Regions from separate parts of the Desulfovibrio sp. ZJ200 genome, predicted to be linked through region 2. Evidence: riboswitches for the same ligand, from Rfam matches in the RefSeq annotation. Region 2 holds a riboswitch; the other holds the start of a gene.
What was found. Region 2 has a riboswitch for cobalamin ahead of G7Y52_RS03685 (sirohydrochlorin cobaltochelatase). Riboswitches for the same ligand answer to the same signal wherever they lie in the genome.
Positions count from the first base shown of each region.

Region 1: linked by a shared signal. The riboswitch ahead of G7Y52_RS10800 (iron ABC transporter permease) and the one ahead of G7Y52_RS03685 (sirohydrochlorin cobaltochelatase) in region 2 are both predicted to bind cobalamin.

Region 1 covers NZ_JAAKEH010000037.1:84-12,158, forward strand. The annotation lists partial or broken gene G7Y52_RS10780 (transposase) at 1-259, shown strand, start outside; gene G7Y52_RS10785 (metallophosphoesterase family protein) at 515-1,198, opposite strand; gene G7Y52_RS10790 (5-formyltetrahydrofolate cyclo-ligase) at 1,272-1,895, shown strand; gene G7Y52_RS10795 (polyphenol oxidase family protein) at 1,886-2,641, shown strand; cobalamin riboswitch at 2,766-2,947, shown strand; gene G7Y52_RS10800 (iron ABC transporter permease) at 3,230-4,312, shown strand; gene G7Y52_RS10805 (ABC transporter ATP-binding protein) at 4,312-5,217, shown strand; gene G7Y52_RS10810 (ABC transporter substrate-binding protein) at 5,276-6,064, shown strand; gene cobI (precorrin-2 C(20)-methyltransferase) at 6,180-6,905, shown strand; gene hypE (hydrogenase expression/formation protein HypE) at 6,958-7,965, opposite strand; gene hypD (hydrogenase formation protein HypD) at 7,969-9,060, opposite strand; gene argC (N-acetyl-gamma-glutamyl-phosphate reductase) at 9,426-10,478, opposite strand; gene G7Y52_RS10835 (DUF1844 domain-containing protein) at 10,491-10,814, opposite strand; gene G7Y52_RS10840 (hypothetical protein) at 10,890-11,108, shown strand; gene G7Y52_RS10845 (alanine--glyoxylate aminotransferase family protein) at 11,244-12,075, opposite strand, start outside.
Region 2 covers NZ_JAAKEH010000007.1:57,465-69,539, reverse strand. The annotation lists gene G7Y52_RS03690 (phenylacetate--CoA ligase) at 1-1,265, shown strand, start outside; gene G7Y52_RS03685 (sirohydrochlorin cobaltochelatase) at 1,402-2,301, opposite strand; cobalamin riboswitch at 2,342-2,563, opposite strand; gene G7Y52_RS03680 (30S ribosomal protein S1) at 2,739-4,451, shown strand; gene sppA (signal peptide peptidase SppA) at 4,568-5,638, opposite strand; gene G7Y52_RS03670 (AMP-binding protein) at 5,712-7,391, opposite strand; gene G7Y52_RS03665 (cupin domain-containing protein) at 7,559-8,128, opposite strand; gene G7Y52_RS15460 (hypothetical protein) at 8,193-8,321, shown strand; gene G7Y52_RS03660 (carbamoyltransferase HypF) at 8,331-10,772, shown strand; gene G7Y52_RS03655 (RsmB/NOP family class I SAM-dependent RNA methyltransferase) at 10,939-12,075, opposite strand, start outside.

The DNA.
Region 1 (12,075 bases), on a different contig from region 2:
GGACAGAGCCTACGAAGGCAACGAAACACAACAATTGAGTCGTCGTCTGGGCTATGCGCCAGTAGTCCCTCCCCATCCCTTGCGGCGTAAGCCTTGGAATTATGACAAGGAGTTATACAAAAAACGCAATGAAGTTGAGAGATTGTTTCGACGCTTGAAGGGCTACAGGCGCATAGCAACCCGCTATGATAAGCTTGACGCCTTATTTCTTGGCTTCATTCTGTTTGCCCTCATCGTTGAAGGACTTAAAAAGTGTTAACAGGGCATAGAACATTTTGCTTTTGAAATTATTCAATTTCAAAAGCGGCGTTGCCATCATTTCGCGTCCAGGCTTCAGCCGTTGCGACGAAGGAAGCTACGGATGAAGACAGCAACTGATTACTGCGGCAGCCAGCCAACGCAACCGCTGTCGCTATCCGTAAGCAAGCAAAGCTTGCTAACGGCTACCGCCGGCGCGGGCGTCCGCTCCCGCGGTCGCCAGAGCATTTTTTGATTGAAAATATCTATTTTCAATCTACTCCAGCACGCGCAGCTCCGCGGACAATTGCCCGGAGTTGGAGCGCAGCACCACATAGCCGCCCGCGGCCAGGGCGCCGGGGTTGACCACCACCGTGCGCCCCACGCGATCCACGGCGCGCGCCTCGTGAATATGGCCGCAGAGGCAGATGTCGGGCTGGGCGTCTTCCAGAAACTCGCGCACGGCCATGGAGCCCACATGCGCGCCGCCCGGGATCACGTCGCAGGCCGTGTCCTTGGGCGGATTGTGCGAGACCAGCACCGTATGCGGATAGATACGGGCGCGCTGCCATGCGGCTTCCAGCCATGCGGCAAAGGCGGATTCGGGATATTCGCTGGGCGTGCCGAAGGGCGTGAACGTGGAAGCGCCCACCCCGAAAACGGCAATCTCCGGAGTCAGCTCACGGGTGAAGGTGTGCAGATTCCAGCCTTTTTCGCTGAGCCAGGCGTCCACCTCCGGGCGATCCATATTGCCGATCTGGGCCAGGACCGGGATGTCGTGGGCGCGCAGAGCTTCCATGACCAGTTCGGCCTGCTTGACCCCGCCGGTGATGGTCAAATCGCCGGTCACGATAACCCCGTCGGCCTGAGACAGCTCGGGGATTTGAGCAAAACGCGCGGGCTCGTCGTGGATGTCGCCCACGGCGATCCAGAGGTAGTCCCGGGTATCAGCGCTTGGCATGACGGTACATCCTTTGTTATAGAATTTTTTATGGAAATTCTGCCATAACTCCTGCCAGATGAAAAGAGCCGCCATGCCCGAGAAAGCCGCTGATTCCGCAGAGTCCCTTGCCGCGCAGAAAGCCGCCCTGCGCGAACGCATCCGCAGGCAACGCCGCGAGCAGCCGCCGGGCCTGGCCCGCGCGCGCAGCCTGGAGGCCCAGCAGCGCCTGCTGGATGCCCCATGCTGGGGCGCTGCGCGCTCCGTGGCCCTTTATGTGGCCCTCAAGGGGGAAGTGTCCACCGATGCATTGCTGGAGGCAGCCTGGCAGAGCGGGCGCACAGTCTATCTGCCGCGTGTGCATCCGCACGAGCCCGGCCGCATGAGCTTCGCCGCCTGCGCCGGTTTTGCGCAGTTGCGACCCGGCCCCTTTGGACTGCGCGAGCCTGAGGAAAGCCTGCCCGGCTTTGGAGCGGAAGACATCGGCAATGGTTTTGCCCCGGATCTGCTGGTGCTGCCCGGCCTGGCCTTTGACCGGCGCGGCGGCCGCCTGGGTTTTGGCGGCGGCTATTACGACCGTTTTCTGGATGACGCTAGGCTGCACTGCCCGCGCGTGGGCCTGTGTTTCGCCTTTCAGGTGCTCAGGGAGCTGCCTCTTGAGCAATGGGATCAGCGCGTGCAGTTTTTGTGCACGGAAGAGAGCTTCGTATGTCTGTGAGTTTCCTTCCTTTTGCCTTTCCGGGGCTTGAAAACGTGCGTTGCGTTTTTCAGACCCGTCCGGGCGGGGCAAGCCGGGGCGCATACGGCGGCGGCAATATCTCTTACAGCACGGCCGACGAACCCGCCCACGTAGCGGCCAACCGTTATTCTTTGCTGCAAAGTCTGAAAGCCGAGGGCCTTGACGCCTGGGCCGAGCTCAATCAGGTGCACGGCGACACCCTGGTTTTCGAGCCGGATGCCGTAGGCTGCGAGGCGCAAGCCATAGTGGATGGCGACGGACTGGCCTCGTCGCGTCCGGGCCTTGGCCTGTTGATCAAGACGGCCGACTGCCAGCCCATTTTGCTGGCCCATCGCAGCGGTCGCCACATAGCGGCCTTGCATGTGGGCTGGCGGGGCAATCGTTGCAACTTTCCGGGCACGGGCGTGGCCCGCTTCTGCGCGCATTACGGCCTCAGGCCGCGCGATCTGGCGGCCGTGCGCGGGCCGAGCCTGGGACCGGAAAAGGCGGAGTTCGTCCATTTTGAGCAAGAGTGGAGCGCGGAGTTTCGCCCCTGGTTTGATCCGGCTTCGCGCACAATGGATCTCTGGGGCCTGACCCGCGCGCAATTGCTGGAGGCCGGGCTTCTGCCGCGCCATATCTACAGTCTTGACTGCTGCACTTTTTCACTGCCAGGTCAATTCTTTTCCTACCGGCGGGAAAAGAAGTCCGGCCGCCAGGCCAGCCTGATCTGGATGACAGGCTGAAGTCCGCGCGTACTGATGTCTCAGAGCGTTTTGCTCATGAAAGGAGCTGAACGCCCTAATCTTTCGATGCGTCAGCCCTGTGATCCGGGTCCGGGCCGCATTGACAGCGCGCCGCCCCGCGTCTAGAGTGCTCCCTGGCTACGGTAGCCGGGCTTTTTCCGGCTTGAAAAGGGAATCCCGTGCGAAGCGGGAGCGGACCCGCCGCCGTGAGCCCCATAACCGCATCCCTTTTTGCGCCACTGGTAACGGGAAGGCCGGGACTGCGGGGGGCAAGCCGGAAGACCTGCCGTGCCGCGGAGCCGTTTGATACGGGCTCCGGCAGCGGTGTCTACCGCTCCGGCAACGGGTTTTTGCCGGAAAGGCGGAGGAAATACGGACCTCTTCCATGACGCATGGAAGGGGTTTTTTGTGGCCTGCCGGGCGGCCGCGGCGCGGGACAGCTCGCGGGCGCGCCGTCACAACTGTGCGCAAGGCTCGCTGCAAGCCCTCGGCATGAGCGGGCGGTAAGCCGCCACATGAAGAAAGGCTGCTTTGCAGCGGACGATGTACTGAGGGTTGACCCCAGCAGCAGCCCGGGCGGTTGAGCACATGAGCAAGCCGGATCTGATCCCCGCATTTCCAGGAGCGGCCGCGCAACGCCGCCTGTTATGGGCCTTGGCCGGGCTCGCGGCGCTCTGGCTTTGCTCCCTGCCCCTGGCCTGCCTGCCCGGCCCGATGCCCTTGAGCGCGCCCGAGGTCTTCCGGGCCCTGGCCGTGAATTTCGGTTTTTCGGACGCGCCGCAGAACAGCGCGCAATTTCTGGTGGTGAACCAGATCCGTCTGGCGCGGGTCTGCCTTTCGGCGCTCTGCGGCGGGGCCTTGGCCGTGGCCGGCGTCGCGCTGCAAGGCGTGCTGCGCAACCCGCTGGCAGATCCCTTCACCCTGGGCATTTCCGCGGGGGCGGCCTGCGGAGCCAGCCTCGCCATTGCCCTGGGCGGCATGGCCGGAAGTCAGGTTCATTTGTCCGGCCTGTTCGGGCTGTCCCAGGCGGGGCTGGTGGCTCCGGCAGCCCTGGCCGGTGCCTTGCTGGCGTTGTGCGGCGCGCTTTGGCTGGGCCGGAGCCGGGGAAGCTTCAGCCGGGAGAGCGTGATTCTCGCAGGCATTGCCGTGGCCGCCTTTCTGGGGGCGCTGGTGGCGCTGATCAAGGCGCTGAACGAGGAATCCGTCACCAGCATCGTATTTTGGATCATGGGTTCCCTGCAGGGCCGCGGCTGGGACAGCCTGCCCCTGCTTCTGACCACGCTCGCGCCCGGGCTTCTGGCCGTGGCTCTGGGCTGGCGCGCCCTGGATGTGCTCTCCCTGGGCGACGAGCAGGCCGCGCAACTGGGTCTCAATGTGGGTCGGGCGCGTTTCTGGCTGCTGGCCGGGGCCAGTTGCATGACTGCCGGTTGCGTGGCGGTGGCCGGCGTCATCGGTTTTGTGGGTCTGGTGGTGCCGCATGTGCTGCGCCTGCTGCTGGGGGCCGGGCACGGGCCGTTGCTGACCGGCGCGTTTTTCGGCGGCGGCATTCTGCTGGTCTGGGCCGACGTTCTGGCCCGCAGCGTACTGGACGGCGGCCAGGAATTGCCGGTGGGCGTTGTGACGGCCCTTTTGGGCGGCCCGTTTTTCGCCATGCTGGTGCGGAGGCGCTGATGCTCACGGTGCGCGGGCTCACAGCGGGATACGACGGGCGGCGCGTGCTGCGCGGGGTGAGTTTTGCGGCCCGCGCCGGAGAAAGCGTGGCCCTGCTGGGGCCTAACGGCAGCGGCAAGACAACGCTGCTGCGGGCCATCTCGGGCGTCTTGCGGCCGGAAAGCGGGCATCTGGCTCTCCAGGGCAGACCGCTGGAGCAACTTGGGCCGCGCAGCCGGGCCCGTCTCGCGGCAGTGGTGCCGCAGCGCGGCGAAGTCCCGCAAGGGCTGAGCGTGCGGCAGATGGTGCTTTTGGGGCGCTACCCCTATCTTTCCTGGCTGGGCGGCTACAGCGGCCGGGATTACGCGGCGGCGGAAGAGGCTCTGGCCGCCACGGCCGCGTTGGATCTGGCCGAGCGCCGGGTCAGCGAGCTTTCGGGGGGGGAGCTGCAACGCGTGCTGCTGGCGCGGGCGCTGGCCCAGCAAAGCCCCCTGCTTCTGCTGGACGAGCTGGCTGCCGGTCTGGATCTGGCCCGCATGGTGGAATTGTTCGATCTCTTGGAACGCTGCCGGGCCGCCGGGACCTGCGTGCTGATGGCCATGCACGATTGCAACCTGGCCGCGCTGTATGCCACGCGGCTGATCGGTCTGAAAAACGGGCGTGTGCTGTTTGACGGCCCGGTAACCCAAGTCTTTACGGAGGAGCGACTCAGTGCCTTGTACGATCTTCCCATCCGGGTTTTTCCGCATCCGCAATGGGGGCTGCCCCAGGCGCTGCCGGGCCGCGCGGCCGGCCCGTGGAGCCATGCCGCTTCTTTTGCTCAGCCTTGCGGCTGCGCTGCCGCCGCCCCCGGCCCTGGCCGTGACGCCGGCTGTGCCCCGGAGCGAATGCCAGACCATTGCCGGCACAACGGCGGACAGCCCTGACAGGAAAAACAGCGCTCCGGCCCGGCTCTGCGTCACGGATGACGCGGGCGTCACTGTGATGCTGGAGAAACCGGCCACGCGGATTATTGCCCTTTACGGAGCCTACAACGAGCTGCTGCTGGCCCTGGGCGCGGGCGATCTTCTGGTGGCCCGCACCGTGGCCGACGCGCGGCTTCCGCAATTGGCGGAACTGGCGGATCTGCCCGTCATCGGCACGCATATGCGCCCCAATGCCGAGCTGATTGTGGGGCAAAAGCCGGATCTGGTGCTGCAACTTTCCGGCCGCAAAGAGGCGCGACTTCAGACCGAGGCCCTGCGCAAGCTGGGCATCAATGTTCTGACATTTGAGATGAATTCTTTTGAGCGGATGTTCGACGTGCTGGGGAAAATCGCGCTGCTCACGGGCCGGGAGCAACAGGCCGCCGCGCTGATCCGGGGCTGGCGCGGCCGCCTGGCCGCGCTCAAGGCCCGCCATGCCGGGCAAAGGCCGGTGCGCGTCTTTTACGAGGTCCGCTATCCGAACCTGCTGGCTGCCGGGAAGGGCAGCATCGTCGATGAGATCATTGCCTATGCCGGGGGCGCAAATGTGGTCCGGGAAGAGAAAAAGCTGGTGCGTATCAACGAGGAGGCCTTGATCCAGGCCGACCCGGACGTGTACCTGCTTCAGAAAGGCCCCATGAATCCCGATCCCGAGCCTTTGGAGCGGCGGGCCCATTACAGGGATCTGCGCGCCGCGCGCGCGGGAAGGGTGCTGGTTGTGGATGAGGATCGCTTTGCCCGGCCCGGTCCCCGCGCTGTGGAGGCGGCGGAGGAGTTGGAGCGTTGGCTGCATCCGCAAGCACGTTGAAAAAGTTCTTCCGCCCCTTGGCACTGTCCGGGGCGCGGGCTTGTGTTCCATGCCCCGGGCGCAGGGGCCGGGCGTTTTTTCTGAAGGGGATTTTTTCAAAGCGAGTTGAACGATGATGACCGGAACTCTTTACGGCATCGGCGTTGGCCCGGGCGCGCCGGATTTGCTGACCCTGCGGGCCGTGGCTGTGCTGCGCAGCGTGGATGTGATTCTGGCCGCCGCCTCGCCGCGCAATGATTATTCCGCGGCGCTGGAAACCGCGCGCCCGCATCTGCGGCCCGAGACGCGTTTGTTGCGTTTGGAATTTCCCATGACCCGCGATGCCGGCACGCTGCGCGCGGCCTGGCAAAAAGCCGCGCAGGCCGCCAGAGAAGTGCTGGAAGGCGGGGAAAGCGCGGCTTTTCTGACCATCGGGGACCCGTTGATCTACAGCACGTTCGGCTATCTTTTGCGCACCTTGCGGGAAAGCGCGCCGGATCTGCCCGTGGAAATCGTGCCGGGAATCACCTCCTTTCAGGCCGCGGCGGCGCGTACCGGCACAGTCTTGTGCGAAAGCGGCGAAACGCTGCGCATCCTGCCCGGTATCAACGGCTGCAACGATCTGGCGGAAGAACTGCGCCATGCTGACACGGCCGTGATTCTCAAGGCGTATCGTAATTTTCCGGCCATCAGTGAAGCTCTGCGCGGCGCGGGCCGCAGCGCGAGCTCCCTGCTGGTCAGCCATGTGGAGCAGGCAGAAGAAAACATCCGCCGCGGCATGGACGCGGTGGACGGCACGCCGCCTTATATGTCATTGATTTTAAGCCGGAAGCCGGAATCCGGCCCGGAAAGAGGACGCTGAGGACAAGCCGGAGCGTGTAGCTGATTTCATGAGCAAAACGCTTCAGGGTTATTCAGCAGATCCGGGGCAGTTGGGCGCCTTCCAGCATACCCAGGAGGCGCTGCCCGCCGATGCGGGTGCGCAAGGAGACCCGGCCGGGCTTGCCGTTGCCTACTGTGCCGATGCGCGCGGCCTCGGCCCCGTGCGGGGAGGCCCGCATGGCCGCCAGCGCGGCCTCGGCGCGCGCTTCGGGCAGAATGCAGATGCACTTGCCTTCATTGGCCAGATAGAGCGGGTCCAGCCCCAAAAAGGAGCAGCCGTTTTTTACGGCTTCGTGTACCGGAATGCGCTCTTCTTCAATGTCGATGCTCACGCCGGACTGTTCCGCGATTTCATTGAGCGTGGTGGCCAGGCCGCCGCGCGTGGGATCGCGCAGGACATGCACCTGGCCCGCGGCGGCGATTACCTCCGCGATCATCCGGTTCAGCGGCGCCGAGTCCGAGGCCACGTCCGTGAGAAAGGAGAGATTTTCGCGGCTGCCCATGATCGTCAGGCCGTGATCGCCCAGCGCGCCGCTGATCAGCACCGCGTCGCCGGGCCGGGCATTGTGCCCCGAAGGAGCGGGAGCAGTGAAAACTTCACCGATGCCCGTGGTATTGATGAAAATTTTGTCGCAGGCTCCGCGCGGCACGACCTTGGTATCGCCGGTCACGATGCGCACCCCGGCAGCGCGGGCCGCTTGCGCCATGTCCGCCGCAACGCGCTCCAGCGTCGCCAGGGACAGGCCTTCTTCCAGAATGAAAGCGCAACTCAGGTAGCGGGGCCGCGCGCCGAGCATGGCCACGTCGTTGACCGTTCCGTGCACGGCGAGGCTGCCGATGCTGCCGCCCGGAAAAAAGAGGGGCGTCACCGTGTAGGAATCCGTGCTCATGGCCAGGGGGCCGCGCAGATCCTCCAGCAAAGCCGCATCGTCCAGACGTTCCAGGAGGGGATTGGCGAAATGGCGGAGGAAACATTGGGCCACCAGGCGTTGCGAGGCCCGGCCGCCGCTGCCCGCGTCCAGCAGAAGACAATCATCCATGAATCACTGCTCCCCGTATTTGAAGTAGGCCGCGCAACTGCCTTCGGTGGAAACCATGCACGGCCCCACGGGCGTGGCCGGCGTGCATTTTTTGCCGAACAACGGGCACTGCGGCGGCCGGATTTGCCCCTTGAGCACCTGGCCGCAGCGACAGCCGGGCAAGGGGCGCGTTTCCGGCAGGCGCAGGTCAAGGCGGATCAGGGCGTCCAGATCGGCATATTCGGGCCGCAAGGCAAGGCCGCTGCGCGGGATGCGGCCAAGGCCGCGCCAGAGCGCGTCAGAGGGGGTGAAAAACTGTTCCATCAGAGCGCGGGCGCGCGCGTTGCCTGTGTCGCTCACCGCGCGGGGATAGGCGTTGATCACGGCCGGGGCCCTGTCCCGCAGTTGCTCGGCCATGATGCACAGGGCCAGCAGGACGTCCGCGGGCTCAAAGCCGCCCACAACGCCGGGCATGTGATATTCGTCGGCCAGAAAGGCGTAGGGCGCAAGGCCCAGAACCGTGGAAACATGGCCGGGCAAAAGAAAGGCTTCCACAGCGCAGGAGGCGTCGTCAAGCAGCGCGCGCAGCGCGGGCGGCACCAGCTTGTGCAGGGAGAGCACGCAGAAATTTTCGATTTTTTTTTGCCGGGCCGTGAGCAGGGTGGCGGCCACGGTGGGAGCGGTGGTTTCAAAGCCGATGCCCAGAAAGACCACCAGATCGCCGGGGTTGTTTTTGGCGAGCGCAAGCGCGTCCAGGGCCGAATAGACGATTTCCACCCGCGCGCCCTGGGCTTGAGCGTGCTTGAGGCTGCGGCCGTCCGGGCCCGGCACGCGCAGCAGATCCCCGAAAGTGGCCACAATGACCTTGTCCCGTCCGGCCAGATCCAGAAATGCCGCCACTTCCGCGTCATGGGTCACGCACACCGGGCAGCCCGGCCCGGAGAGATGCGTGACAGAGGCGGGCAGCAAAGAGCGCAGGCCGCTTTGAAAAATGGCCACCGTATGCGTGCCGCAGACTTCCATGAATCTCATGGAATGCCCGTCCAGAGCGGTTTCCAGACGTTGAAGCAGGGCGCGGCAGAGCTGGGGAGCCTGAAAAGCGCTGTTGAGTTGCATGTATGCTCCGCGTGCGGCCGGGCCTGGTGCGCTGTGCGGAAAGAATTTTCACAGGAAGGGTGCGCGCCGACGACCGCTGTGCCTCTTCATAAACCCGGAGATCTTTTTTGGCAAATGGCGGCTCGTCCCGCCTGGAGCATTTTCTCTTTGAAAATGCCCTGCTGACGCGAAAGCGGCAGCCGCCGCAACGCGGCGTACATTCAGGCGAAAACCGCGTTTTTCGCCTGAATGCCACCTTTGACTTTCATAAAAAGTCAAAGGTAATCTGCTCTGGAGAACGCTCCGCAAGGGCACGGTCCTTTGCTCGCGAATTGCGGAAGGGCGTAGCGTCCCTCGGCAGGCTCCCTTGCAGGCCCGTTGCGCGCTTATGCCAGCGGCGCGAGGTTAAGCCCGGCATCCACCGGCAGGCCGCACATCAGGTTGGCGTTGGCCAGAGCCTGCCCCGCGGCGCCGCGGCAGAGATTGTCAATGGCCGCGAGAATGATCAGTCGCCCGGTGCGCGGGTCCACTACCAGGCCCAGATCGCAGAACATGCTGCCGCGCACATAGCGCGTTTCCGGCAGGCTGCCCTTGGGCAGCACGCGAATCCAGGGGCTGCGCTCCCACACGCGGCAAAAGGCCTCGTGCACGGCATCCAGAGTGGTCTTGGGGTTTTTGAGCCTGGTGTAGATGGTGGAAAGAATGCCCCGGTTCATGGGCAAAATATGCGTGTTGAACGAGATCCGCACGTCGCGACCGGCCAGCAGGGAAATTTCCTGCTCTATTTCAGGGGTATGCCGATGCCTGGGCAGGCCGTAAGCCCGGAAGTTGTCCGAGACTTCGCAAAAAAGCGTGGGCAGCGCGGCTTTGCGCCCGGCGCCTGTGGCGCCGGATTTGGCGTCCACCACAATGTCCGCGCTTTCGATGAGGTCACTCTTCAAGGCGGCGTAAAGGCCGAGAATGACTGAAGTGGGGTAGCAGCCGGGATTGGCGGTCAAGGCGGTATGGGCAAGATCCGCGGCATAGAGCTCGGGCAGTCCGTAAACGGCCCAGCGCAGCAAATCTTTGCGGCTGTGGGCATGCTTGTACCACTGCTCGTAGACTGAGGCATCATGGATGCGGAAGTCCGCCGAAAGATCCACGACTTTGGCCCCGGCGTCCAGCAGCGGCCCGGCCATCTCCATGGCCGTGCCGGCGGGCACGGCCAGGAAAACCAGATCACACCGCGCGGCGGCCTCTTTGGGCTCAAAGACGCTGATCACAACGTCCGAACCAGGCAGATTTTCCAGAAAGGGATAAAATTCCCCCAGACGTCTTCCGGCCTCGGCTCTGGAGCAGGCCAGGGCAAGCTGCATGGCCGGATGAACGGCCAACAGCCGGGCCAGTTCCATGCCCGCATACCCGGTAATGCCCACCAGCCCCACATTGAATGTCTTCATGCCCGGCAGTCCTTATGCGTGTTCGCCGCAGGTTTTTTTGCAATCCGGCCCGCACTTGATCACATATTTCATGCGCAATTCATATAAAATGCCGTCCAGAAGCCGGCGCTCCTCTTCTTCAAGACAGCGGGAGGTTTTTTGCCGCAACATGTCCAGCACGTCAATATTATGGCGGGCCAGAAGCAAATCCTGTTCCAGACGACCGGTTTCAGGGTTGGGCACTTCGCCCAACTGCACCAGGGCCGAAGAGGCCAGGGAAAGAATAAAGGTGGAAAAGGTCACTTCGGGCATGGGCCCTTCGGTCGGGGGCTGGCAGCCGCACGTTTCTTGACTCATGACAACCTCATTTTTTGCTGCATGGTCTGCAGGTAGAGTGCTACACTGAATTATCCCGACAGTTAAGTTTTTTTTATGGGCTGGCAAGGCGCGCGCAAATATGGCCGAGGCGCGAACGGTACCTGCCCGGGAAGCGGATGCCGCTTAGAGCATTTTCTCTTTGAAAATGCTCTGCTGACGCGAAAGCGGCAGCCGCCGCAACGCGGCGTACATTCAGGCGAAAACCGCGTTTTTCGCCTGAATGCCACCTTTGACTTTCATAAAAAGTCAACGGTAATCTGCTCTATGGGGTGAAAGCAGCGCGGAAGCAGACGGGCAGCACAAATTTTTTCAATGCCTCGCCGCACTTGACACGGAGAGTCACACGAAGAGGGACATTCCCCCGAACAGATTTTTAGAGCGTTTTGCTGATTTCATGAGCAAAACGCGCTAACTGTGAATCAGGGGCAAGGGCTCGCCGGGTTTGCCAGCCAGTGCGGCGCGGTATGCGGCCAGGGCCTGCTCCAGGTAGTCGCGCGCGCCGGAAAAACCGCCCGCCTCGGTGATGCTGCGTTCAAGGGCGTACAAAGCGGCCGCCACATCGGCCCAGTCCACCCAGCCCATATGGCCGATGCGCACGATCCGGCCCTTGAGCTGATCCTGCCCTCCGGCCATGCATACGCCGTATTTTTCGGCGGCCAGGCGCAGCACTTCCACGCCGTCCACGCCCTGGGGCAGAAGCACGCTGGTGATGCCCCAGGCAAAGTGCTCGGGCGCGAAAAGCTCAAGGCCCAGCGCGTGCGCGCCTGCGCGGGTGAGCATGGTCAGGGCCCACTGCTTGGCGTAGATGGGTTCCAGCCCGTTCTCCAGCAGCATGTCCAGGCTTGCGTCCAGGCCCAGAATCAGACCCACCGGCGAGGTGAACAAGGTCTGGCCTTTTTCCAGTTTGGCCCGCTCCTGGGGCAGATTGAAATAAAAACAGCCCGGCGTCACGCTTTCGGCCTTTTTCCAGGCGCGATCCGAAAGAGCCAGCAAAGCCAGGCCGGGCGGCAGCATCAGGCCTTTCTGCGAACCGGTGAGCAGACAATCCAGACCCCAGGCATCCAGCGGGCAGGGCGAAAGGCCCACGCCGGAAATGCCGTCCACCAGCAGCAGCGTGTTCCGCTGCCGGGTGATATGGGCCACTTCCCGGACGGGGTGCAATACGCCGGTGGATGTCTCGGAAAGCTGAATCAGCACGCCCGTGATGCCGGGATCGGCCGTCAGGGCTTCTTCCACGGCT
Region 2 (12,075 bases):
TACCGCAGCTCACTGACGAACAGATCCGCGAAAAGCAACTGCAAGGCCTGCGCTATACGCTGCGCCAGGCCCGCAATTCGTCGCAATACCGCGCCCGCCTGGACAGTTGCGGCGCGCAGCCCGATGACATCCGCAGCCTGGATGACTTGCGCCTTTTGCCCACCTCGGACGTGGAAGATCTGCGCCAGGGCTATCCTTTGCCCCTGCTCTGCGTGCCGCCCAGGGAGGTGGTGCGCATCCACGCCTCCAGCGGAACAACGGGCAAGCGCAAGATTCTGGCGTACAGCCGCCGCGATATCGAGACCTTCAGCCTGCAGATGGCCCGTTGTTATGAGTTGGCGGGTCTGACGCCCGAGGACCGTATGCAGGTGGCCGTGGGCTACGGCCTGTGGACCGCCGGGGCCGGCTTTCAGCTCGGCAGCGAGCGCTTCGGCATGCTGACCATCCCGGTGGGGCCCGGCAACCTGGAAATGCATTTGCAACTCTTGCGGGATATGGGGGCCACCTGTTTCGGGGCCACGGCTTCCATGGCCCTTTTGCTGGCCGAGGAAGTGGAGCGCGCCGGGCTGCGCGATGAAATCAGGCTGCGCAAAATGATCTGCGGCGCCGAGACGCGCAGCGAGAAAATGCGTCTGGCCATTGAGAGCAAGCTGGGCCTGGAAGGCAGTTACGACATCGCGGGCATGACCGAAATGTACGGCCCGGGCACGGCCATTGACTGCGACGCGCATACGGGCCTGCATTATTGGGCGGATCTTTTCATCATCGAAGTGCTGGACCCGGCCACCCTGAAGCCTGTCCCGGTGGGCGAAACAGGCGAAATGGTGGTCACCAGCCTGTGCAAAGAGGCCGTGCCCCTGCTGCGCTACCGCACCCATGATCTGACCCGCCTGCTGCCCGGCCCGTGCGCCTGCGGCCTGAACATGCCCCGCCATGATCGCATCCTGGGCCGTTCGGACGACATGATCATCTACCGGGGCGTGAACATCTATCCCGGGCAGATCATGGAAGTGATCAATGCCTTCCCCGAGCTGGGAGGCGAATATCAGATAGCCTTGAGCCGGGACGAGCGCAGTCTGGATCATCTGACCCTGACGGTGGAGCGCGCCCAGAACCGGACATCCGGCGGGGATGCGGCCCTGGCCGAAGCTCTTGCGCGGCGGCTGCACAAGGCCATTTTGGCCCGCATGGAGGTGAAGGTGGCGGATTACGCCAGCCTGCCGCGCACCTTCAGCAAATCCAAGCGGGTCATCGACACGCGCTGACCCGCCGCCGGGCCCGCCGGCGGTTGCGCAGCGGGTCTCGGCCTGCCGCCGCCCGTATGCCCGCGCGCGGCGCGCGCCGGAGAGCGTTTTGCCAACGCAGCAAAACGCTCTCCTGTTGCAGGGTCAGCCCTGCGGTTTATTGCTTCCTGGGTTCTTTGGTCAGATCATCCGCGCTTTCCCTGGCGTGACGCACATATACCTTGCGCACGCCGGCCACTTCGCCCAGGCCTTTGAGCTCGCTTTCCACCTGAAAACCGGCTGCCTTGAGCCTGGAAGCCCAGGAGTCTTCGTCGTGGCCGCTCAGATCGTTGCGCGCATGGTCGCCGGCCACCAGCATGAGCGGTTGCAGCCATACTTTTTTGACCTTGTGCGCCTTGAGCTCGGCAAGCAGATCCTCAAAGCCGCGCGCGCCTTCCACCGTGGCCATGAAGACCAGGGGGTCATTTTCCCTGAACAGAGCGCGCGTGCCTTCAAAGACCAGATCCGCCCGGCCGTGAGCCTGGCCGTGGCCCATGAGCACCAGTGCTTCATGCTGGCGGCGCTTGCCGCCCATGTTCTCCAGCACGGCCCGGGCCACTTCCAGCGCGTCCTGGCGCGATTCAAGAAGGGGGCGGCCCAGGCAGACAGCCTCAAAGCGACCGGGATGCTTTTGCAGATCAATGAGCACGGCCCGCTCCAGGGCCGTAAATTCCTCGCCGGGCATCACATGCAGGGGCTGCACGCGCGCCACCTTCACGCCGTCCGCGGCAAGCCTGGCCAGGCCATCACTGATGCCGCCCACAGGGCGGCCTTCGCCGGCCAGTTTGCGGCGGATGATCTGCGAAGTGTAGGCCCAGACCACGGGGCATCCCGGAAAGGCCTGGCGGAAGGAGCGATCCACGGCTTTGAACGCGGGCAGGGCCTCGGGCACGCTGGTGCCGAAGGCCACCAGCAACAGTCCTTCTTTGGGGGCTTTTTCCGCGGCCTGGGCGACAAAGGCCAGACCGGCCAGCATAACTACGGAAAGCAGAAAAGCGCGCAGGCAAACCTGCCTCATGGCAACCTCCTCAATAACGCGTTGAACAGGGTTTATGAAGGCGCGGCAAAACCGCGATGGCGGGTCTTCGGACTTGAGGGATATGGGGGCCTGCGCCCCGCGCCTCGGCTTCGCCTTCACCGCATCATATATGCGACTGGCTGTCATGATCCGGCGGGATCAAAGAAGCTTTGTACCCTCTTACCGCAGCGCGACTGTTTCCGACTTGCACGGAATTCCCCGCGTTCCGCGTGTACGGAACACCCGCGCGCCGCAAAAGTCAAGTCCGCCGCCGAAGCGGCTCTTCCCATCGCTTAAGATAACATTACAAAATTATTGCACTTAATAGTTTAGATATATCTGCCTTAGGCTGTCGGCAATTAGATCTTGTGCTTTTCCGTTGTTTTTGATAATTTTTCTCCCTCTCTCCGAGGGGAATTTATTTGGAGGCAAGGAATATGGCAGGTTCGGAAACCGGGCACGACAATGAAATAAATTTTGAAAGCGCCCTTGAAAACTATCTCAATCCCGACTTCGGCGACCTTGAGGAAGGCTCTATCACCAAAGGCGAGATTGTCCGCGTGGATGACGACAATGTGCTGGTGGATGTGAACTTCAAGTCCGAGGGGCAGATCCCCGCGGCCGAGTTCAGGGATCCGGCGGGCAACATGACCGTCAGCGTGGGCGACAGGGTGGACGTGTATGTGGTGCGCAAGAATGAAATGGACGGCACCATCACCCTCTCCTTTGAAAAAGCCAAGCGCATGCAGGTCTTTGACCAGCTTGAAGACGTGCAGGAAAACAACAGGGTCATCAAGGGCCACATCGTGCGCCGCATCAAGGGCGGCTACACTGTGGACATCGGCGGGGTCGAGGCGTTTTTGCCCGGTTCGCATGTGGATCTGCGCCCTGTGCCTGACATGGACGCCCTGGTGAACCAGGAATTTGAATTCCGCGTGCTCAAGATCAACCGCCGCCGCAGCAACGTGATTGTCTCCCGCCGCGTGCTCCTGGAAGAGGAGCGCGACTCCAAGCGTCAGGAGCTGCTGCGCACCCTTGAGGAAGGCCAGATTGTCCAGGGCAAGGCCAAGAACATCACCGAGTACGGCGTGTTCGTGGACCTCGGCGGTCTGGACGGCCTTTTGCATATCACGGATATGAGCTGGAAGCGCATCCGTCATCCCAAGGAAATGATCACCATGGGCCAGGAGCTGACCCTCAAGGTGCTTTCCTTTGATCGCGAGACCAACAAAGTTTCCCTGGGCCTCAAGCAATTGGTGCCCGATCCCTGGCAGGACATCTCCGCGCGCTTCCCCGAAGGGGCCAAATGCACGGGCAAAGTCACCAACCTGGTGGACTACGGCGCGTTTGTGGAACTGGAGCCCGGCGTGGAAGGCCTGGTGCATATCTCTGAAATGTCCTGGACGCGCAAGTTGCGCCACCCCTCCCAGATGGTTCACACCGGCGACGAAGTGGATGTGGTCATTCTGGGCGTGGACGGCGAGAAGAAGCGCATCAGCCTGGGCATGAAGCAGGTCCGGCCCAATCCCTGGGAGCTGGTGGCCGAAAGATACCCCGAAGGCACCGTGCTTGAAGGCGTGATCAAGAACATCACCGAATTTGGCATGTTCATCGGCATTGAGGACGGCATTGACGGTCTGATCCACGTCTCGGACATTTCCTGGACCAAAAAGGTGCGCCATCCCAATGAGATGTTCAAGGTGGGCGATACGGTGCAGGCCAAGGTGCTCACCGTGGATCAGGAAAATGAAAAGTTCACCCTGGGCATCAAGCAACTGGTGGATGACCCCTGGGGCCATGTGCCGGCCACCTATCCCGTGGGCTGCACCGTCAAGGGCACTGTGACCAATATCACGGATTTCGGCCTGTTTGTGGAAGTTGAGGAAGGCATCGAAGGTCTGGTGCACGTTTCCGAGCTTTCCAGCAAGAAGGTCAAGACCCCGGCGGAAATCTACAAGGAAGGCGATCAGATTCAGGCCAAGGTCATCCATGTCAGCGCCGAGGAGCGCCGCCTGGGCCTTTCCATCAAGCAGATCAAGGATGAAGAGGAACGCCGCAAGCCCAAGGAATTTCATTCCGGGCCGCAGGAAGCCGGGCAAAGCCTGGGCGATCTGCTCAAGCAGAAGCTGGAAGAAAACGAAAACAGCTAACCTGTTGCTGTATGCTGGATTTGAAAGGGCATCCGCAAGGATGCCCTTTTTGTCTGCAACTGCCCTGCACCGGATGACGTAGCTCCCGGCTCAGGAGGCTTTTCCTCGAAATTCGCTCAGAACTGATAGAGAAAGGCCGGGGCACGCCATCCGCTGCCCGTGGCGTTGAGGCCGGAAAGAGCGGCCATGGCCGCAAGATCCAGGCCGAACCAGGATTTCAGGCCGGCCGTGAGCCAGGAATTTTTTTCGGGCCGGCGCAGCAGCTTGCGATCTGCCGGCACGCCGGTATGCCCGGCCAGCCAGCGCACGGCGGCCTCCTGACCGCCCATTTCGTCGACCAGTCCCAGCTTCAGGGCTTCCCGGCCGGTAAAAATCTTGCCGTTGGCCAATGCAGCGGCGCGCTCGCGCGGCATGGCCCGGCCCTGGGCCACAATATCCACGAACTGCTCGTGCATGTCCCTGAGCACGCCCTCAAAATAGGCTCTGTCTTCGGGCGAGAGCGGATGCAGATAGGAACCGGCGTTCTTATACGGCGCGGTGACCAGCGTTTCCTGGCCCACGCCGATCTTGCCCAGCAAGCCCTGCAACTGCGGGATGTCCATGCGCACGCCTATGGAGCCGGTGACCGTGGAGGGATTGGCGAAAATCCGCTTTCCGGCCATGCTGACCATCAGGCCGCCCGAGGCGGCCATGGAGCCCATGCTCACCGCCACGGGCCGTTTTTTTGCCACGCGGGCCAGGGCAGCATACACTTCCTGCGAGGCGGCGGCCCCGCCGCCGGGCGAATCCACGCGCAGCAGCACGCCCTTTACACTGGGATCACGTTCGATTTTGCGAATCCAGGCCAGAGTGGGCGCCACGTCCATGATCGGGCCGCGCAACGTGACCAGGGCCAGACGGTCGCCGCCGCTGAACAGGCTGCGGCCGGTCTCGTCCCTGCTGAAAAAGAACAGGCAGATCAGCGTCAGCAGGATGGCGCCGCTCCAAAAGAGAAAAGGATGCCGCTTGCGGAAAGGCCGGCGCAACAGGCTTTTCCAGACCGGCGTCGGGATTTGCGCCAAAGGGCAGACCGCGGCGCAGCCCGCGCCGGGCGTGGCGTCCTGGGCCGCGGCCGCAACCGCCTGGTGGCCGGGCGCTGCGGCAGGGGATTTGCCGTCGGAAGCAAGGGGAGACTGTTCGTTGCTCATGCAAAAATGTACTACAGAACCGCTCCGGAGAAAAGAGGAAGTCGCGGCGGGCGCTTCTGCCCCTGCGGGCAGTTTATTTTTCCATGGCCTCGGGCCAGCGTTCGGCGGCTATCTCCCGCAGTTTGTATTTCTGGATTTTGCCGCTGGCCGTCAGCGGAAAGCCGTTCACCAGAGCAATATATTTGGGAATCTTGAACCTGGAGATTTTACCCCTGCAAAAGTCGCGCACATCTTCGGGCAGCAGCTCCACGCCGGGCCTGGGAATCACAAAAGCCCCGACTTCTTCGCCGTATTTGCGGCTGGGCACGGCCACCACCTGCACATCAAGCACGCCGGGCATCTGGAGCAGAAATTCCTCCACCTCGCGGGGGTAGACGTTTTCGCCGCCGCGGATGATCATGTCCTTGATCCGGCCGGTGACCCGCACATAGCCGTGCTCGTCCATGACACCCAGATCGCCGGAGTGCAGCCAGCCCTCCGGGCTGATGGCCCTGGCCGTTTCCTCGGGCATTTTATAATAGCCCTTCATGACATTGTAGCCCCGGCAGAGGATTTCGCCCACTTCGCCGCGCGGCAGCTCCTCGCAGGTTTCGGGATCGCCCACGCGCACTTCAATGCCCGGCATGGCGCAGCCCACGGTTTCGCAGCGCACGGGCAGGGAATCGTGAATGTCCGACTGGGTCATCACCGGCGAGGCTTCGGTCAGGCCGTAACAGATGGTGATCTCCTTCATGTACATGTCTTCCACAACCCGGCGCATGAGCGGTTCCGGGCAGACCGAACCGGCCATGATCCCGGTGCGCAGGCTGGAAACGTCGAAACGCTTGAAAAGCTTGTGCTCCAGTTCGGCCAGAAACATGGTGGGCACGCCGTAGAGCGCGGTACAACGCTCCCCGTCCACGGCGGCCAGCACTTTCAGGGGGTTGTAGGATTCCAGGATGACCATGCAGGTCCCGTGGTTGACGCAGGCCGAAACGCCCAGCACGCAGCCGTAACAGTGAAAAAGCGGCACGGGCAGGCAGAGGCGGTCCTGTTCCGTGAAGCCCTGATGGCGGCCGATCCAGTAGCCGTTGAGGCCCACGCCCACATGGGTCAGCATCACGCCGCGCGGAAAGCCCGTGGTGCCCGAGGTGTACTGCATGTTGATCACGTCCCAGGGGTTCAGGGAAGCCTGTCGGGCCTGGTATTCCGCGTCATCCACCATCACGGACAGGGCCAGGATTTCCGGCACGGAATACATGCCGCGGTGCTTTTCCGCGCCCAGAAAGCAGACCCGCTTCAAATGCGGCAGGCTCTTGCAGACAAAGGCGTCGCGCGCCTGCACCCGCAATTCGGGCGCTATCTTGTAGAGCGTGTCGATGTAGTCGTGATCGCGCAGGCTGTCGATCAGAAAAATGTTTTCGCATTCGGACTGGGTGAGCAGATAGCGCAGCTCATGCTCCCGGTAATTGGTGTTCACCGTGAGCAGCACGGCTCCGATCTTGGCCGTGGCAAACTGCAAGGCCACCCAGTAGGGCACATTGGTGGCCCAGACCGCCACTTTTTCGCCTTTCTGCACTCCGAGCGCCATAAGGCCCTTGGCGAACTGATCCACCACGTCGGCGAATTCGCGCCAGGTCTGGCGGTAGTCGCGATCGGCATAGACCACGGCCTCGCGTTCGGGAAAACGGGCCACGGTTTCGTCCAGAATCTGCCCCAGGGTCCGTTCGCGCAGTTCAAACAAGGCCTGCCGTTCGCGTACTTTTTCGTCCATTTGCGTCTCTCTGTTTGCCCGCCGTGCGGCGTGCCGTTGAAAAAAAATCGTGGATACCTTCGCACGCGACCGATCCGCGCGGAGATCAGCCCGGTGGCATCGGGCGCGTCGGGCGGCGCAGGCAGCGGGGCGGATGCCGCAGGGATCTGTTTCAAAAGCAAAATGCTCTAAGGATTATAGGCCACAGCCAGTATTTCCACCGGCTCGTCCCCGGCCGCGCCCACAAAATGGGGCACAATGGAGTTGTAGTATATGGTCTCCCCGGCTGTGAGCACATGGTTTTCCCGGCCATAGACCACCAGCAGCTCGCCCTTGAGCACCAGAATGAACTCCTCGCCCTGATGCGAGGTGGTTTTGCGTTCGCCGGTCGGCTCCGGGGAAATTTTAATGTAAAAAGGCTCCATGTTCCGATCGTTCTTGCCCTTGCCCAGGGCATGATACACATAGCTGGGGCGGGGAATGCGCCCGGTGTGCAGGGCTTCGTCCGCTTCGCTGCCGTCAAGGCGCGAGATGATCGGATCGCGGCTGAATTGATCGTCCAGGAAGGTGCCCAGACGCACGCCCAGCGCGCGGGCCACTTTCTGCAACGGGCCGATGCTCGGGTAAATGGCGTCGTTTTCCAGTTTGCCGAGAAATTCCGTGGTCAGGCCGGTGTTTTGGGCCAGGGTTTCCAGATCAACCTCGCGCTCCTCGCGGAACGCGCGGATACGGGAGCCGATGGTGCGTGCGGCGGGCATAGGCGCTCCTGATTGTCTCGTTGGGCTGTGATACGGACAGATGCGATTGTCATGAGTTATTGTCATGAATAGCAGAAGAAGCGGCGGACCCGCAAGAGCGGCCCTTGCCCTGACAGGGCTGCCGCATGAGATGCGTCTGCCCTGTTGCCTTGAGCGCTTGAGCAATCTGGCGCAAGGGCCGCTCTTCGGATAGAGTGAAAAGATGGATGCAACGCAAATAACACGACGGGCTTTTGTGGCCGCGGGGCAGGTGCAGGGCGTGGGCTTCAGGCCTTTTGTCTACCGGCTGGCTCAGGAGGAAGGGCTTACCGGCGCGGTGGGCAACACTTCCGAGGGCGTGCGCATGGAAGTGCAGGGCGCCTTGCAGGCCGTGGCCCGTTTCGGCCGCCGCCTGCGGACGGAGCTGCCGCCTCTGGCCCGGCTTGTGGCCCTTGCGGAAGAAGAGCTTGAGCCGCTGCCCGGCGAGGCGGCCTTTGTTATCGTGCCCAGCAGCGGGCACGCCGGGCACAGCGTGCTGGTCAGCCCGGACATGGGCGTCTGCCCGGATTGCCTTGCGGAAATGCGCGATGCCGCCAACCGCCGTTACCGCTATCCTTTCACCAACTGCACCAATTGCGGCCCGCGTTACACCATCACCCGCTCCATTCCCTATGACCGGGCCGTGACCTCCATGAGCTGTTTTCCCCTCTGTCCGGAATGCGCGGCTGAATACGGCAACCCGGGGGATCGACGCTTTCACGCCCAGCCCATTGCCTGCCCTGTCTGCGGCCCGCGCCTCTGGTTCGTGGATGCCGCCGCAGCCGCAAGCGGCCACACCGTCCCCGCAGAGGCCAGTCAGCATGAGGCTTTGGCCCGCGCTGCGCACATTCTGTTGACCGGGGGCATTCTGGCGCTCAAGGGCCTGGGCGGTTTTCAACTGGCCTGCGACGCGCGCAATGCCCAGGCCCTGCGCGAGCTGCGGCGGCGCAAGGCCCGTCCGCACAAGCCATTGGCCCTGATGGCGGCTGATCTGACGGCAGTCCGCAGCCTGTGCCGCCTGACGCCCGAGCATCAGGCCCTGTTGCAAAGCCCGGAAAAACCGATTGTGCTTTGCCCTTGCCTGCCCGGCGTCTTGCCGCGGGAAGTGGCCCCGGACACGCGCAGTGTGGGGCTGATGCTGCCGTACACGCCTTTGCATGCGGTTTTGTTCGATCTGCTGCAAGAACGGATGGAGCTGCCGCCCGTGCTGGTGATGACCTCGGCCAATGCCAGCGGCGAGCCCATCTGCCTGGGCAACCGTGAGGCCCTGGCGCGCCTGCGCGGCCTGGCCGACGCCTGGCTGCTGCACGATCGGGATATTCTGGCGCGTGTGGATGACAGCGTGCTCGCTGTGACGCCCATACCGCCGCGCCCGGCCGTGGCGCGGAGCGCGCGCGCCGGCCTTGCGCGGCCCGGCGTGTCAGGCAACGACGCGGCGGGCGGGGAGGCCGGCTGCCGGGGCGTGGAGCCGCTTTTTTTCCGGCGGGCCCGCGGCTATGTGCCGCGCCCGGTCTTTCTGCCCGACGACGGGCCCGCGGTTTTGGGCGCCGGGGCCGAGCTCAAGGGAACCCTCTGTCTTACGCGCGGGCGCGAAGCCTTTGTGAGCCAGCATATCGGGGATTTGGAAAATCCGGCTACCCTGGGTTTTTACGAAGAGGCGGCGGCCCATTTGGAAAAGCTTCTGGAAGTGCGGCCCAAAGCCGTTGTCTGCGATCTGCATCCGGATTTTCTCTCCACCCGCCATGCCGAGGCGCGCGCCGCCCAGGACGGACTGCCGCTCTGGCGGCTCCAGCATCACGCGGCCCATGCGGCCTCGGTGCTGGCGGAAAACAGGCAGTATGCCCCTGCTCTGGCGCTCTGTCTTGACGGCACGGGCCTGGGCCAGGACGGCAGCATCTGGGGCGGCGAGCTGTTGCGCATGGATCTGCGCACGGCGCAATGGAGCCGTCTGGGGCGGCTGAGCCCTTTTGCGCTGCCCGGGGGCGAGGCGGCCATCCGGGAGCCCTGGCGCATAGCCCTGGGTCTGCAACGCCAGGGCCATTTTTCCGGCCTTTCGCCCTGGGAGCGGGAGTACGCGGCTGCTGCCACGGCAGTGGAAGAAATGCTGCTTCGCGGCGTCAACTGCCCGCAGACATCCAGTTGCGGTCGCCTGTTTGATGCCGTGGCCGCCCAGTTGGGCCTCTGCCTGGCGACCAGCTACGAGGGGCAGGCGGCCATCCGCCTGGAAGCGGCCGCGCAGGAAACAGCCTTGCAGACAGAAGCCCCGTGGCCTGTGGCGATCAGAGAACGTGACGGCCTGCTGGAACTGGACAGCGCGGCGCTTTTCGCGCAGGTGCTGGAAGAGCAAAAGGCCGGTTGCGCCCCGCAAGGCATTGCGGCGCGTTTTCATCTGAGCATGGCGCAGGGTTTCGCTGCCCTGGCCGCGGCCGCGGCGGATGCAGCCGGGCTCGACAGCGTGGGTCTTTCCGGGGGCGTGCTGCAAAACGCCATTCTGGCGCGTCTCTTGCCTGAGGCATTGGCAGATCTGGGCCTTGTCCCGCTCACGCACCATGAACTGCCGCCGGGTGACGGCGGCCTTTCGCTGGGGCAGGCGGTCTGGGGCCGTTGCCTGCTGCGCCGGAGCTAGAGCGGTTGCCGTTTTCAACAGCAAACCGCTCTAGCAAAACGCTTTAGAGCATTTTCTCTTTGAAAATGCTCTGCTGACGCGAAAGCGGCAGCCGCCGCAACGCGGCGTGCATTCAGGCGAAAACCGCGTTTTTCGCCTGAATGTCACCTTTGACTTTCATAAAAAGTCAAAGGTAAGCTGCTCTAAAGGCGGCCACGGCCCGGCCCTGCTTGAGCGCGATCCGCCCCAGGGGCAGATTGCGCCACCACAGCCCGGCCTCGCGACCGCTCAGCCCGGTTTGGCGGCTCTGGCCGGAAAGCAGGGCGGCAATCTCCCGCACGTCTTCGAGCACCAGACTGGAGGCGGGATCGGGCCGCGCGGGCATCAGCGCCCGCAGGCGCGGGCTCGTGCTCAGGCGGCCTGCGGCCAGGCGGCCCAGCAGAGCGCCCTGCCAGACAAAATGCGACGGCAGGAGCGCCGCGGCCTGGGCCGGAATGAAACGCACATGCTCGCCGTAGAGCGCCACCCGGCCCGGCGGCAGAAGCGCCGGATCGCAGCAGGGCCCGGCCAGAATTTCGGGCGCGAGCGTTTGCCCGCGCTCCCGCTCCGTTTCCGGCGCGCGCATGCCCGGGGCAGCCGCGTGGGCCAGCGCAGACCCAGCAAGCCCGGGACGCCCTTGCGGCCCCGGCGCGGCCTGATGCGTTTTGCGCAAAAGCGCCACGTAAAAGCCCTGGGCGCCTGAGCGCGCCCCGTCCACCCGCAGCGTGCCCTGGCCGCCGGGGCGCTCCTCCCAGACAAAGCCGGGAAAAGGCGGCAGAAATTCGCGCACAAGGCCCAGTTCCTGCTCTGCGAAACGGACCTGATCTTCGTTTTCCGCCTCATTGGTGGTGCAGGTGGAGTAGACCAGCCGCCCGCCGGGTTTGAGCAGCGCGGCCGCGCTTTTGAGCAGGCATTGCTGCAATCCGGTCAGGCTTTTGAGTTTGTCGCCCTGCCAGAGCTTGAGCACGCGCGGATGCTTTTCAGCTGTGCCCCAGCCCGAGCAGGGCGGGTCCAGCAGAATCGCGCCCCAGGATTCGGGGTGCAGAGGCAGGGCCTGGCCGCCGCAGGAGCAGGTGGCGGCCTGGAGAAAGTTGCAGGCCTGCAGATTGGCCCGCAACGTGGCGAGGCGCGCGGGCGCGGGTTCATTGCCGAGCACAAAACCCGCGGGCCCGGTCAGTTGCGCCAGAAAACCGGTTTTGCTGCCCGGACTGGCGCAGATGTCCAGCACGGCTTCGCCCGCTTGCGGGGCCAGGGCCAGGGGCGGCAGCATGGAGGATCGATCCTG